2 regions of the Rhodomicrobium sp. genome follow, and region 2 is predicted to be linked to the other one. Evidence: predicted binding sites of a transcription regulator. Region 2 holds the regulator's gene; the other holds the start of a gene.
The links. The regulator LexA, encoded in region 2, represses DNA repair genes until DNA is damaged. The targets are predictions, from matches to a motif close to TGTTCNNNNTGTGTTCNG.
Positions count from the first base shown of each region.

Region 1: a site for LexA is predicted at 5,139-5,156, ahead of QM659_RS04450 (ribonuclease T2 family protein). Genes of this name have one in related genera too.

Region 1 covers NZ_JASGFR010000007.1:16,672-23,607, reverse strand. Annotated here, with positions in the region: gene QM659_RS04470 (hypothetical protein) at 150-1,427, opposite strand; gene QM659_RS04465 (FmdB family zinc ribbon protein) at 1,887-2,111, shown strand; gene QM659_RS04460 (class I SAM-dependent methyltransferase) at 2,174-2,905, opposite strand; gene truA (tRNA pseudouridine(38-40) synthase TruA) at 3,199-3,936, opposite strand; gene QM659_RS04450 (ribonuclease T2 family protein) at 4,282-5,073, opposite strand; gene QM659_RS04445 (helicase HerA-like domain-containing protein) at 5,253-6,797, opposite strand.
Region 2 covers NZ_JASGFR010000018.1:12,288-19,223, forward strand. Annotated here, with positions in the region: gene QM659_RS08935 (DUF3320 domain-containing protein) at 1-2,549, opposite strand, end outside; gene lexA (transcriptional repressor LexA) at 2,889-3,605, shown strand; gene QM659_RS08945 (PHA/PHB synthase family protein) at 3,834-5,687, shown strand; gene parC (DNA topoisomerase IV subunit A) at 5,861-6,936, shown strand, end outside.

The sequences.
Region 1 (6,936 bases), on a different contig from region 2:
TTGGTCGCAATTAAAGTTCATAAGGCGCTCTGGAAGTTAAAGTTTAGAGCGGCTCGTGAATTTGAAATCGGCAATGCTCTCGTCAAAAAACGAGGCCGATTTCAAATCCACCGCTCCTGAATGAAACGCCGCCTTGGGGCAGCGGTCGATTACAGCCCGCTTTCGCAGCCAAAACCACCGGGCTTGCGGCCATATTCCTTCGTGCCCGGATAGTGGTTGAACCCGCTCTTGTCCACCCACACAACCGAACCGGGGCACTTGGCCGCCGCTTCACGCTCGCTGGCGAACTGACCGCGCTTCGGCTTTTCGACGCTGACCTTTGCCGGACCGGAGCCCGCCTCGTCCTCGCCCTTGCGCTTCTTCGGCTTGGCGTTTTCTTCTTCCTTCGCGGCAGCCTTGCCCTTCTGCTTCTTCTCGCCGTCTTCTGCTTTCACCTTCTTCTCGGGCCCGGCTTTCGCGGCTTCCTTGGCCTTGGCTGGCTCCGCGGGCTTTTCCTTCTTTTCGCCTTCAGCCTTGGCAGCTTCGGAGGCGGGCTTTTTGGCTTCGTCAGACTTCACCGCTTCGGCAGGCTTCTTCGGCTCTTCCGCCTTGACCGCTTCGGCCACGGGCTTCTTCGCCTCGTCGGCTTTCACGGCTTCCTTCACGGGCTCGGCAGGCTTTTCAGCGGCGGCGGGTTGGGCCACCTTCGCCGCATCGTCAGCCTTCGCGGGCTGATGCGCATGCTCGGGCTTCTTCGGTTCTTCCGCCTTGACCGCCTCGACTGCAGGCTTCTTCGCCTCCTCGGCTTTCGCAGCGTCCTTCGCGGGCTCGGCGGGCTTTTCGGCGGCGGCGGGCTGGGCCACCTTCGCCGCATCGTCCGCCTTCGCGGGCTGATGCGCATGCTCGGGCTTCTTCGGCTCTTCCGCCTTGACCGCTTCGGCCACGGGCTTCTTCGCCTCGTCGGCTTTCGCGGCTTCCTTCGCGGGCTCGGCAGGCTTTTCAGCGGCGGCGGGCTGGACCACCTTCGCTGCATCGTCGGCCTTCGCAGGCTGATGCGCATGCTCGGGCTTCTTCGGCTCTTCCGCCTTGACCGCCTCGGCCACAGGCTTCTTCGCGTCGTCGGCTTTCGCAGCGTCCTTCGCGGGTTCGGCAGGCTTTTCGGCGGCGGGCTGTGCCACCTTCGCCGCATCGTCAGCCTTCGCAGGCTGATGCGCATGCTCGGCGGATTGTGGCTTCGCGTCTACGGTATCCTTGGAAACCGGGTTGGGCGCTTGCACCGGATCGGAGACGCCGGGCTTTGGAGCAACCGGCGCGGCGCTCTCGCTCGCCGGTGCCGCACTCGGCGCCTTCTGCTCGTCAGGCTCCTGAGCTACCGCCAGCGAAGTGGCGAAGACCATGGCGCATGCGATCCCGAATATCGCGTGGCTTGGCTTAGTCCGTGCGTTCATCGTTTCGATCCTTCGGAGGTTACAGCCGAATTGCTTCGCTGAAGCGTTAGCCTGCGAAACAGGGTCAAATCTTGGCAGCCTTGCCTTGCGCCTGCCGGAATTCGGAAGAAATCGTTAAAAAATGGGCCGACGCCACGCCGGAACGTCTCGCCGATCGATCTCGCTCCGAGCAGGATGAGAGTGATCACCCGTCTTTCGGCTGGCGCCCCTCGCGAGGGCGCGAACATCAAAGGTTCACCCCAACCGCTGAAAAAGCGGTCTCTTCTAGAAAACTCAGAGGCGGATTCACCGATCGGGCCGGGGTCACCTGATCGGGCCAATGCCGACGCTCGCGATCTCGGCATCTGGCCCGTTTCATGCTAGTAACGCGTTGAAATGCCGGGTCGCGGAGCTTTCCGCCCGAATTCTGAATCGAAATGAAAGATGCCGGTCGTCGTAACGACGGCCAAGGAGACATAAATGCCGCTTTACGGCTTTCATTGTGACAAATGCGACAATGACGTGGAATTGCTTGTGAGCGCATCCGCGAAGCCCGCTTGCCCGATTTGCGGCAACGAAGCCATGACGCGCCTCATGTCGCGCATTGTCATCCACGGCAAGACGAAGGCCAAGCTCAAGGCCGCTCGCGCTGCGGCCGAGCGGGCGGGACATCTCAGCAATTTCAGCCCTTCCGAGCGCCGCTGAAGAACGGCGGCGTCAAAGGGCGCGGGCGATGAAATGAGGGCCGCAAGGCCCTCATGCTCCGCTCAAGAGCCGTCAGCCTTGAAGACGAGAAAATACTGCCTCGGCAGGAAATCGCGCACTTCGGCGAGCACGTAACCGGCTTCTCTCATTTCCTCCGTCACCTTTTCAGGGGAAATTCGGTGCTCCGGGGGCGGACCATTCGGGGAATCCGCCTTGAAGTCGATGATGACAAGCCGTCCGTTCGGCCTGAGCGAGGACTTCAACTTCGCAAAATAGGGCTTCCGGTGCCCTATGTGATGATAGGTATCCACGATCAGGATGAGGTCGACCGGCTCGGGCAGGTTAGCCGCGTCGGTGCCCGCCAGCACCGGCTTGAGGTTGGCCACGCCCTCAGCCTGGGAGCGCTGGCCGAGATAGCGCACCATGTCCGGTTCCACATCCGCCGCGAAGACCTTGCCTTCGGGAACGCGCCGGGCGATTTTCACGGAGAAATAGCCGGTCCCCGCGCCGATGTCTGCGACGCTCGAATCGCCGTTCAGACGCAAGGCTTCGACGACCTCCTCGGGCTTTTGCCAACTGTCGCGCTCGGGGTTGTCGAATTCCCTGGCCCATTTCGCGGCGTCGTCAAAACGGCGGTGAAAGGCCCCGTCATACGAGCCGTGATGGCCGGGATGGTGTCCCGTTTCCGCGCCTGCACCGGGCGGCTCGGCGGCCGGTTGGGCGAGCGCCTGTTGCGTCATGCCGCATCCCATCAGTCCAGCGAGGGCGATTGCCCGCGCGATCCAGTGCTTCACTTCTTCAACCCTCCATCCGATGTTGCGCCCGAAATGCGGGGAGGTTGGCGCGGCGTCCCGTGTTTGACTTTTGCCCGGCCTTCCCTGCCGGCATTGACCGCCAATGCTGCCCACATTGCCGGGCGAACGCCTTGATCCTCACTCGGCGAGATCCAGATCAGCCTGCGTCAAATCGAACCCGCCACAAAGGATCTACAGCGTCGTGCTGCGTCCGATTTGCGGCATGACGGCGCAGGCCGCAAGCGGCGCCTCCGCCTTTTCATTCGCCGCATTTCGGCTGGCCCGCCGACGCCTCAATAATCGACCGCCATGAAATACAGGCCGGAGGCGGGGGCGACCGGGCCGCATGACGTGCGGTCTCGCGCTTCGAGCGCTTCCCGCATCCTGTCGGGCGCCCACCTCCCTTCGCCCACGAGCTTCAGGCTGCCCGCGATCGAACGAACCTGATTGTGCAAGAATGATCGCGCGCTTGTCGCAATGAACACGTCTTCTCCGTCGCGCCAGACGGAAAGCGTGTCGAGTGTGCGCAGCGGCGATTTCGCCTGACATTGCGAGGCGCGAAAGGTTGTGAAATCGTGGTAGCCGAGAAGATGGCCCGCGCCTTTCTGCATCGCTTCGGTATCGAGGGCGACGCCGACCAGCCAGGCGCGGTCACGGTCGAGCACAAGCGGCGCGCGGCGGGTGACGATCCGATAGAGATAATGTCGGGCCTTGGCTGAAAAGCGGGCGTCGAAGCTCTCATCCACCTCTTCGCAAGCGAGGATGACAACGGGTGCCGGGCGAAGATGAAAATTCAGCGCGTCGCGGACCGTTGCGGGCGGCCACATGCGATCCAGATCGAAATGCGCTACCTGCCCGCGCGCGTGCACACCGGCATCCGTCCGCCCCGCCCCGCGCGGGATGACATCCTCGCCGGTGAACCCCATGATGGCGCGCGCGAGTTCAGCTTGCACCGAAGGGCCGTTCGCCTGCATCTGCCAGCCCGAAAAGGGCGTCCCGTCATATTCGATTGTGATTTTGTAGCGCGGCATGCTGAGGGGCTTACGCTGGTTCGACAGGAAGAGAAAGCGGGTACGCCGCAAGAGCGGCGAACATTCTTGCAGACAATCGCCTTCGGCGGAAAAGTGGCTCGCGACCGGCCCGAACATAAGAGCGGCCTAAATCGCCATGCGGTAAAATCAGACACAGCCACGACACTGCAAGTCTTGGTTGTCGATCAGCTTCTGTGCGTTAAACAGGGTCGGATCTAGCGAGGCTGATCTTAAAGCGTCATGGCGTAATTCGGAGCGGCACGACCTTGCAGGACTTAGCCTGACGTGGCCCGCTCTGGACCGCGGAGGCCGCGCAACCGGCCTCCGTGCACCGCTTCACCTGGCCTACAGCCGGTCGCCGCGCTGTGTCTGGCCGCCCTGCGGACCGACACCGCCACCGCGAACCGGCGGCATGGTCACGGTTTCGTAATTGCAGAGCCTGCGCTTCTGGTCGCCCTCGGCACAGGGGCGCGGCTGTAAATCCTTGGTCATGCAGATTCGAACCTCCTGCAATCGGTTCCGCGAGCAGACGATCTGCACCATGTCCGGCGTCAACCCTCGATTGACGTCAAGGAAGGCGCGTCGCACTTCTTCCGGTCCCACGCGCAGCGGCTTCGTAAGATCCTGGAATTCGTCGGGAATGCGGATGCTGCTATACGCCTTGCGAGCGGCGGCGAAGTACCCGCGCGGATCAAGCCCCGAGCAGGTGCCGTGTTTCTTGTATTCGTGAATGACCAGTTGACGGCTCGGCATGATGTCGAGCATGCGGTCGATCAGTTCGTTCGGAACCCACGGGCGGGAATCCGTGCGGCACGATTCCGGCCAACCGCGCCGCTCGTATTGAGGCCACAAGCCGTGAAGCACGAAGGCATAGGGACGCGTGCCGTTGCATTGCTGCTCGGTACCGCTGTCGCGGCGGCTGCGGCGGTCGTCGAAGAAGCGATAGCCGCCGCCATAACCATTGTCCTCGTACCGGGTGCGGCCGCGATCATTGCCGCCATCTTCCTCACGTCCCGCGCAATAGGTCGGCGACCAGTTCAGCGTCAGAACATAATAATCGAAATCTCCCGGCCGCGCGCTGCGGTCGCCCTGCGCATGCGCGCCACCGATCGCCGCCAGCGAGGCCACGCCCAACACAACGCACGCCACTCGCAAGGAACGTCTGATCCCCGTAACCATCACAACGCCACCCGAAAAATTTACAGAACGAAGCATGAACGTAACCGCTTCGGCGGCAAAGTCAAGCTGCCGAAGCGCGCATTTGGGAAAACTGGTGATTGCTGCCGCGATCCCAAATGAGAAATTGGTAAGGTGGGTTATTTTGGCCTCAGCACGCGCTCAAGGATGCGACCCGCCGCCGAGCCGAGCGAGCGCAGCAGCGACTTGCCGAACGCCTCGCCGTAGGTCTGGCGACTGTATCCGCCGCCACGCCCGCGCCCCTTCGGCTGCGGTTCGGGCTGAGGATCGTCCTCGCGCGGCAGCGGTTCGTCCGGCGAACCGGGCTTTTTCGGGATGCGAAACTCGCCCGCCCATTCGTAATCGTCGTCGTTTCGAGCCTTGCCGGAACGCGCTCCGTTTGCGCTGCGCGTCCTGCCGCCGTTCGATGGCGCGGCACTCTCCTCCTCGTCGTATTTCCCAGCCACGGGGCTTGCCTCGATCACCGCCTTGCGCTCTTCCGGCGTGACCGGCCCGAGCTGCGACGAGGGCGGACGGATCAGCGTCCGCTGAACGATGGAGGGCTCCCCCTTCCCTTCCAGAAAGGAGACGAGCGCCTCGCCCGTGCCGAGTTCGAGAATGGCCTTCTCGGCATTGAAGGCAGGGTTCGCGCGGAAGGTTTCGGCGGCTGCGCGAACGGCCTTCTGCTCGCGCGGGCTGAAGGCGCGCAGGCCATGCTGCACGCGGTTGCCGAGCTGGCTCGATACGCGATCCGGCACGTCGAGCGGGTTCTGCGTGATGTAGTAGACGCCGACGCCCTTCGAGCGAATGAGGCGCGTGACCTGCTCGATGCGTTCGAGGAGCGCCTTCGGCGCCTCATTGAAGAGGAGATGCGCTTCATCGAAGAAGAAGACGAGCTTCGGCTTTTCGACGTCGCCGACCTCGGGCAGCCTGTTGAAGAGTTCCGTCATCAGCCACAGAAGGAAGGTCGAGTAGAGCCGCGGCGTCGACATGAGCTTGTCGGCGGCGAGAACGCTGACATAGCCGCGCCCGTCGTCCGCCTTTCGCATGAAGTCGTCGATGTCGAGTTCGGGCTTGCCGAAGAACAATTCGGCTTTTTGTTCGTCGAGCACGAGCAAGCGGCGCTGGATGGCTCCGACGGACGTCTTCGACACATTGCCGTATTGCTGGGAAAGCTCCTGCGCGCGCTCCGAAACCAGCGCGATCACGGAGCGGAGGTCGCTGAGATCGTTGAGCGGCAAATTCTCGTCGGAGGCGAGCCGGAACGCGATGGTCAGCACGCCTTCCTGCGTCTCGTTCAGCTCCATGAGCCGCGCAAGGAGCATCGGCCCGAGCGAGCCGATGGAGGCGCGGATCGGCGTCCCTTGCTCGCCGAACAGATCCCAGAAGATCGTGGGGAACGCCTCGAACGTGTAATTGTCGAGGTCGATTTCCGTCGCCCGCTTTTCGAGGAAGGGCTTCGGTTCGCCCGCGGCCGCGATGCCGGAAAGATCGCCCTTGATGTCGGCGGCGAAAACGGGAACGCCCGCCCGCGAAAACCCTTCGGCGAGAATTTGCAGGGTCACGGTCTTGCCGGTGCCGGTCGCCCCCGTGATCAGGCCGTGCCGGTTGGCGAATTTGAAATTGAGATATTCGGGCTTAACGCTCTTGCCGACGAAAATGCCGGTCTCGGTGTCTTCGCTCATGCCGTCTCCCGTGCGAGCCGAATCGATGCCTGAAACCTAAGCATCGGCATCGCTTTTCGCTATGGGAAAGGCGTAAAGGCCAAGCAGGCACCGGTGCCAGAGGGCTCTGGGCATTGGGGGGTCGGAGAAAGCGAACCGG
Region 2 (6,936 bases):
TCGCGCAAGGCGCGCATCTCCGCTTCGTCGTGCTGATCGGGGGAGGAGAACGGAAGCTTGACCTTCGGTGCGAAGTCCCGTTGCGCTATGACGCGGCCCAGAGCACGGTGCACCGACAGGCCGTTGCCATGGCGGCGATGCAGCGCGACGACGACCTCGTTGAGCCGGTCGCGAAGCGCTTTCAGATCCTCCGTCGCCGAATCCCATTCGCGCGCGGCATCGGCGGAGCGCGATTCCCACGCTGTCTTGAGCTGAGCGAGGACAGCGGTTTTTTGCGCCTTGGCCGAATGCACTTCGAGGCAGAAGGAGCCGAGGCCGATGTCGTTCAGTCGCTTGCGAACGACCTCAAGCGCCGTCGTCTTCTGCGAAACGAACAGCACGGACCGCCCGTCGCCAAGAAGCTGCGCGATCATGTTCGCAATCGTCTGGCTCTTGCCCGTGCCGGGCGGACCGAAAAGCACGAAGTCCTTCTCGCGCGACGCGGCGACGACCGCGGCTGTCTGCGACGAGTCCGCCAGAAGCGGCATGAACAGGTCTTTCGGGTGGATCTCGCGGTCGAGCGCGCGTTCCTCCGGCATGTCGCGGGGATCGCCATAGGTGTCTTTCGGCGTATCGATGAGATGGCGAACCACGGGGTTCCGCTTCAGAAGCTCCGCGCGGTCGACAAGATCCTTCCACATCAGATATTTGGCGAAAGAGAAGTTCGAAAGCGTGACCTCCTCGGTCAACTCGAACCCCTTCATGTCCTTGATGTGCAGCCGCGCGATGCGCCAGATCTGCGCCACGTCGAGGCCCGACGCATCCTGCGGCAGATCGCGCTCGAACTCCGGCATTTCGAGGCCGAAATCCTGCCGAAGCATTTGCAGTAACGTCGGATTGATGCGGGCGTCGTCGTCATGGCGCACGAGCCGGAAGCCCGAGCGAATGGTGCGGCGCTCCAGCCGGACCGGCACGAGAAGCAGCGGCGCGCGGCAACGCTGGTCCTTCCCCGCAGGCGACCACGACAGAAAGCCCATGGCAAGATGCAGGCTGTTCGCGCCGCTTTCTTCGAGCGAGCCTCGCGCAGTGTGATGGATTTCGGTCAGCCGGTCCTGAAGGTCGTCGTCGGAAAGCGCGGTGAGCACTTCGCCCCGCCCGAGCGCTTCGAGCGCGTGCTGTCTCGCTGCGTCTTCGCCCGCCCTCAACTGGTAGACTTCGGCATCGCGCGGATCGTCGCCGCTCATGACGTCGGCTCTGGCGAGGATTTTTATCTCCTTGCCGCTCGCGAGCCGGTCTTCCAGCTCGCCCGCGTCAGGGCAGGAGAGATCGACGGCGCTTTTTCCGCTCTTGAAATTCAGGAGCCTGTTGCGAAGCGAGAGGTCGAGCAGCTTCCGCTTCCATTGTTCCACCCGGTCGAGCGGCTGATCCGGCTCGGCGGGCCTGACGGCTTCCTCCACGAAGGTTGGCGGTTCGTCGAGCCCAACCGATCCGCCGGCCTCCGCTGTCACGGGCAGAGCATCCTGCGCACCGTCATGCTCGACGCCGAGCGGGCGGATTCGGCGTTGGCGTGCCTGCGCGATATCGACGACCAGTTCGAAGCGGCGCGGTTCGTCCTCGTTCGCGTAGCTCGCGGCCTTGTCGACCGCGGCCCGGAATTTCAGCGGTGGATGGTTCGTGAGAAGGGTTGTCTCGATCAGGATCATTTCCTGCAGTTGCAGGCGTTTGCGAACGGTCTCGGCTTCGTCGACGACACAGGAGGAGAAAGCCTCCTGTGTGAGCCAGAGACCGCAATAGGCGTGGCCCGTCGAAAAGCCGACGAGCGGATTGAGCCCGGCCTGTTCCAGGCAGGCCGCGTAAAGCAGCGTGAGATCGAGACATGTCCCGAGCTTGCGCTCAAGGATCGCGCCGGGCAGGCGGATCTTCTGCCCGTCCTGCTCGAAACTCGCGGGCGGGAACGCGTAGACGATCTTCGCGTCGACGAGGGCAGCCCAGATCGCCTCGGCGACCTCCCACGAACGTCCCTTCCTGTTGCCGGAATAGCCGTCAAGCGCCGAGTTCCTGCCATGCAGACGGAGTTTCTCGGCGGCATTGCGCAAAATCACCTCGACGGCCGGGTCGTTCGGGCGGACGAAAGCGGCCACGAGTTCCGGCGGCGTGGAAAGTCCGGTCCATTCGTTCGGCGCGAGCGCCCGGCACGGGATCGTCGCGGTCGCCAGCGATTCCTCGCCCGCTCTCGCCGAAATGTGGATTTCGCCGTCCGCGGCTTCGGTCAGCCGATTGAGAAAGGCAGGGTCGAGATCGGCCTCGACCGGGCTGATCGAGCGGACGCCCCCCGCGTTGAGACGATCCAGCCGGAAGACCGTCGGCTTGAGAAAAGGAGGTTCCGACGAAATGGAAATCAGGACATCCGAGAAGTCGCGCTCTGTTCCGTTGGCGATCTCGATTTCGCCGATGGCCGGAATTGAATTGACCTGAAATGCCAGATTAATGCGCGGCGCCACGTTCGCCCGAAGCTTCACCGAAGGCGCCTGAAGATCAGAATCGTTGATCGGATCGTTGGTAATCGTCATAAAAAATATACCTAATTGCGCTTGTCACGGATACTCTCTGCTTACTGACTTCGCAAGCTGGATTCTCTTGTGCGTCACAATATGATGACTGTGGGGGAGAGTGCGTTTGAACAACGCAGAAATGCGGCCTGAAATCGGGCAGGCCGGAAGGGGAAAACGGTCCGACAAGTCGAACGCTGGCAGGACCGGGAATAAATTAGCCATTGGGAAATCTCCTGTCGCTAGAGATTCCTCCTGTGCAGGGCTGATCCAAAAGTGCCCTTTTTCCTTGCGGAACTTAATGAGAACGCTTAATGGTGTTCTTGGTTTGTACAGTCCTTCGCCACAACCGGGCCGCCCATGCTGACACCGAAGCAAAAGCAACTCCTCCTCTATATCAATGAGCGTATCGAAGCGACCGGCGTGCCGCCGTCGTTCGATGAAATGAAGGAGGCGCTGCATCTCAAGTCCAAGTCCGGCATCCATCGCCTGATCATGGCGCTGGAAGAGCGCGGCTTCATCCGCAGGCTTCCCCATCGCGCCCGCGCCCTGGAAGTCATGAAGATGCCGGAGCGCGCGCGCGCGGGTTTCGAGGCCGACCGCCGGCGGGGCTTCATGCCGACCGTCATCGAAGGACGCCGGTCATCTTTCGAGGACGCACCGCAGTCTCCTTTCATCCGCGACCGGGAAGACGGCGGCATATCGGTTCCCGTGATGGGGCGTATCGCGGCGGGCGTGCCGCGCTCGGCCATCGAGGACCACAGCCACGTCCTCGTCATGCCGCCGGAATATCTCTCCACGGGCGATCACTTCGCGCTCGAAGTGCGCGGCGACTCCATGGTCGAAGCCGGAATTCAGGAAGGCGATACGGTCGTGCTGAAAAAGACCGCGGCCGCCGAAAGCGGGGATATCGTGGTCGCGCTCATCGACGACGAGGAGGCGACCCTGAAACGGCTTCGCAAGCGCGGGCAATCGATCGCTCTCGAACCCGCAAACCCGGCCTACGAGACGCGTATTTTCGGTCCTGACCGTGTGAAGATCCAGGGCAAGCTCGTCGCGCTCCTGCGGCGATATTAAGATCGAACCTGACGAGTCATGGCTGATATGCGGCTATCGCGAGGGCGGGACAGCCGCCATCGAAGCGCTATAGTAAACACTTAGTCGGAGGACAAGCGCGGCGGGCGAAGAAAAGCTTTCGGCCCCTCACCAAACGACGCCAGAATGTTATATTATTAGTCCATGCTCGATTCAACGAGCGCAAAAGGACGCAAGAATAACTTTGCGGTTTGGGAGAGCTACGCACGGATGTCAGACAAGCGTCAAAAAGGCGACAAGCGAGAAGCCGCGAGCGCTCCGGCGCCGTCCAGACCTTTGCCGGGCCTTCAGTCTCCGGAGCAATTCGCGACGAACCTTCTTCGCGCCTTTGAGGCTAGCGGGCAGGCCGTCGCGAAAATCTACGAGGACCGGGACAAGCGCTCGGGCGCTTTCACGGTCGCGGGCGGAATGGCGGACATCGGCAAGATTTTCGCGCCGATCGCGCAATACTGGATGAGCGACCCGCAAAAGCTGGCAGCCGCTCAGGCGAAGCTCAATCAGGATCTCATCGACCTTTGGGGCCGGACCTATCAGCGTTTTCTCGGCGAGGAGGTCCAGCCGCTGATCGAGCCGGCCGCCAGCGATCCGCGCTTCAAGGACAAGGAGTGGTCGGAGAACGCATTCTTCGATTTCCTGAAGCAGGCCTATCTTCTGACCGGCAAATGGGCGGGCGATCTCGTCGAGAACGCCGAGACGGTCGACAGACACGCAAGGAAGCGCGCCGAGTTCTATCTGAACCAGATCGTGACCGCGCTTTCGCCGTCCAATTTCCCGTTCACCAATCCCGAGGTGATCCGCACCACCGTCTCGACCGGCGGTCAGAACCTTGCGGAGGGAATGCAGCACCTTGTGGAAGATCTGAACCAGTCGGGCGAACTGCTTCGCATACGCCAGACCGACATGTCGGCTTTCGAGGTCGGCAAGAATCTCGCCGTCACCCCCGGAAAGGTGGTCTATCAGAACGACATCATGCAGCTCATCCAGTACACGCCGTCGACGGAGAGCGTGTATCGCGTGCCGCTGATGATCGTGCCGCCATGGATCAACAAATATTACATCCTCGACCTGACACCGCCGAAGTCGTTCATCAAATGGGTCGTCGATCAGGGCTTCACGGTTTTTGTGGTCTCCTGGGTGAATCCGGACGCCAACCTCGCCTCGAAATCGTTCGAGGACTACATGCGTGAGGGGGTGCTCGACGCGACCGACGCCGTGCTTCGCATCACGGGCGAGCCGCGCACCAATGCCGTCGGCTATTGCGTCGGCGGTACGCTGCTCGCGAGCACGCTCGCCTACATGGCCGGGACGGGCGACGACCGTATTGCGTCGGCCACGTTCCTCGCCGCGCAGACCGATTTCACCAACGCCGGCGATCTTCTCGTCTTCATCGACGACGAGCAGTTGAAGGCGCTCGACGAGGTGATGGCGGAACGCGGTTTCCTCGATGGCGCGCGCATGTCGGCCGTGTTCAACATGCTGCGCCCGCGCGATCTGATCTGGCCGTACATCGTCAACAATTACCTGCTCGGCAAGCAGCCGTTCCCGTTCGACCTCCTGTACTGGAACGCGGATTCGACGCGCATGCCGCCAGCGAACCACAGCTTCTACCTGCGCGAATTCTATCGCGACAACAAGCTCGCGCGCGGGCTTCTGTCGCTCGGCGGCGTGCCGCTCGACCTCTCCCGCGTGACGATCCCGATCTACGAACTCGCCACGCGCGAGGATCACATCGCGCCCGCGCAGTCGGTGCTCGTCGGCTCGAAGCTGTTCGGCGGACCGGTGCGCTTCGTGCTGGCCGGATCCGGGCATATCGCGGGCGTCGTCAATCCCGTAAGCCGGGCCAAATATCAGCACTGGATCCTTGAGGACGGCGATCCGAAGACGATCCCCACTGTCGATGCCTTCGTGGCGCGGGCAACGGAATATCCGGGTTCCTGGTGGCCGGACTACGCGAAGTGGCTCGGCTCGCTTTCCGGCGACAAGGTTCCGCCGCGCGAACCCGGCGGCAATGGTTACGCGCCCATCGAGGACGCACCCGGCTCCTACGTCCGCGCGGTGTCGTAGCCAGCCGCGTATTACCTTTCTCTCGTCGAAGCCTCCTGCCGGTGGCTTTGACGCGCGAGGATCGGCTGTTCAGGCTGCTGGGGCGTTGCCGACGGGCCTTTGAAATTGCATGCCCGTCGGGAACCGCGCCCTCCGCCCTTGAGCCGCCATCGCGAACCCGCTACCTCTGACGCATGGCCGACGAAACGATTCTCGCGAACCCACCCATCGAGCCGATCCGGCTGAAGGACGCGCTCGAAGAGCGCTACCTCGCCTATGCGCTCTCCACCATCATGCACCGCGCGCTGCCCGACGTGCGCGACGGGCTGAAGCCCGTGCATCGCCGCCTCTTGTTCGCGATGCGGCAATTGAAGCTCGATCCGGCGGGCGGCTTCAAGAAATGCGCGCGCGTCGTCGGCGACGTGATCGGTAAATATCACCCGCATGGCGACCAGTCGGTGTACGACGCGCTGGTGCGTCTCGCGCAAAGCTTCTCCCAGCGTTACCCCCTCGTCGACGGGCAGGGCAATTTCGGCAATATCGACGGCGATAACGCAGCCGCGATGCGCTACACCGAAGCGCGCATGACGGCGATCGCCGCCGCGCTGCTCGACGGCATCGACGAGGACACCGTCGATTTCCGCGAAACCTACGACGGCGAGGAAGAAGAGCCGGTGGTGCTTCCCGCCGCGTTCCCGAACCTGCTGGCCAACGGCTCGTCGGGCATCGCGGTCGGCATGGCGACGTCGATCCCCCCGCACAATGCGGAAGAGGTCTGCGACGCGGCGCTCTATCTCATCAAGCACCCGAAGGCGAGCGTCGAGACGCTGCTGACCTTCCTGCCGGGGCCGGACTTTCCGACCGGCGGCGTGCTCGTCGACGACACGGCGGGGCTCGTGGAAGCCTACCGCACGGGCCGCGGCTCGTTCCGGCTGCGCGCGCGCTGGCACACCGAAGACACCGGTCGCGGTGCCTATCAGATCGTCATCACGGAAATTCCCTACGGCGTTCAGAAGTCGCGGCTCATCGAGAAGATGGCCGACCTTCTGCAAGCGAAAAAGCTGCCGCTGCTCGGCGACATCGACGACGAAAGCGCGGAGGACATCCGCATCGTCATCGAGCCGAAATCGCGAAACGTGGACGCGGCGCTGCTCATGGAGCAGCTTTTCCGCCAGACCGAGCTTGAGGCGCGCATTCCGCTCAACATGACGGTGCTGTCGAAGGGGCAGGTGCCGCAGGTGTTGGGCCTGACGCAGGTGTTGCAGGAGTG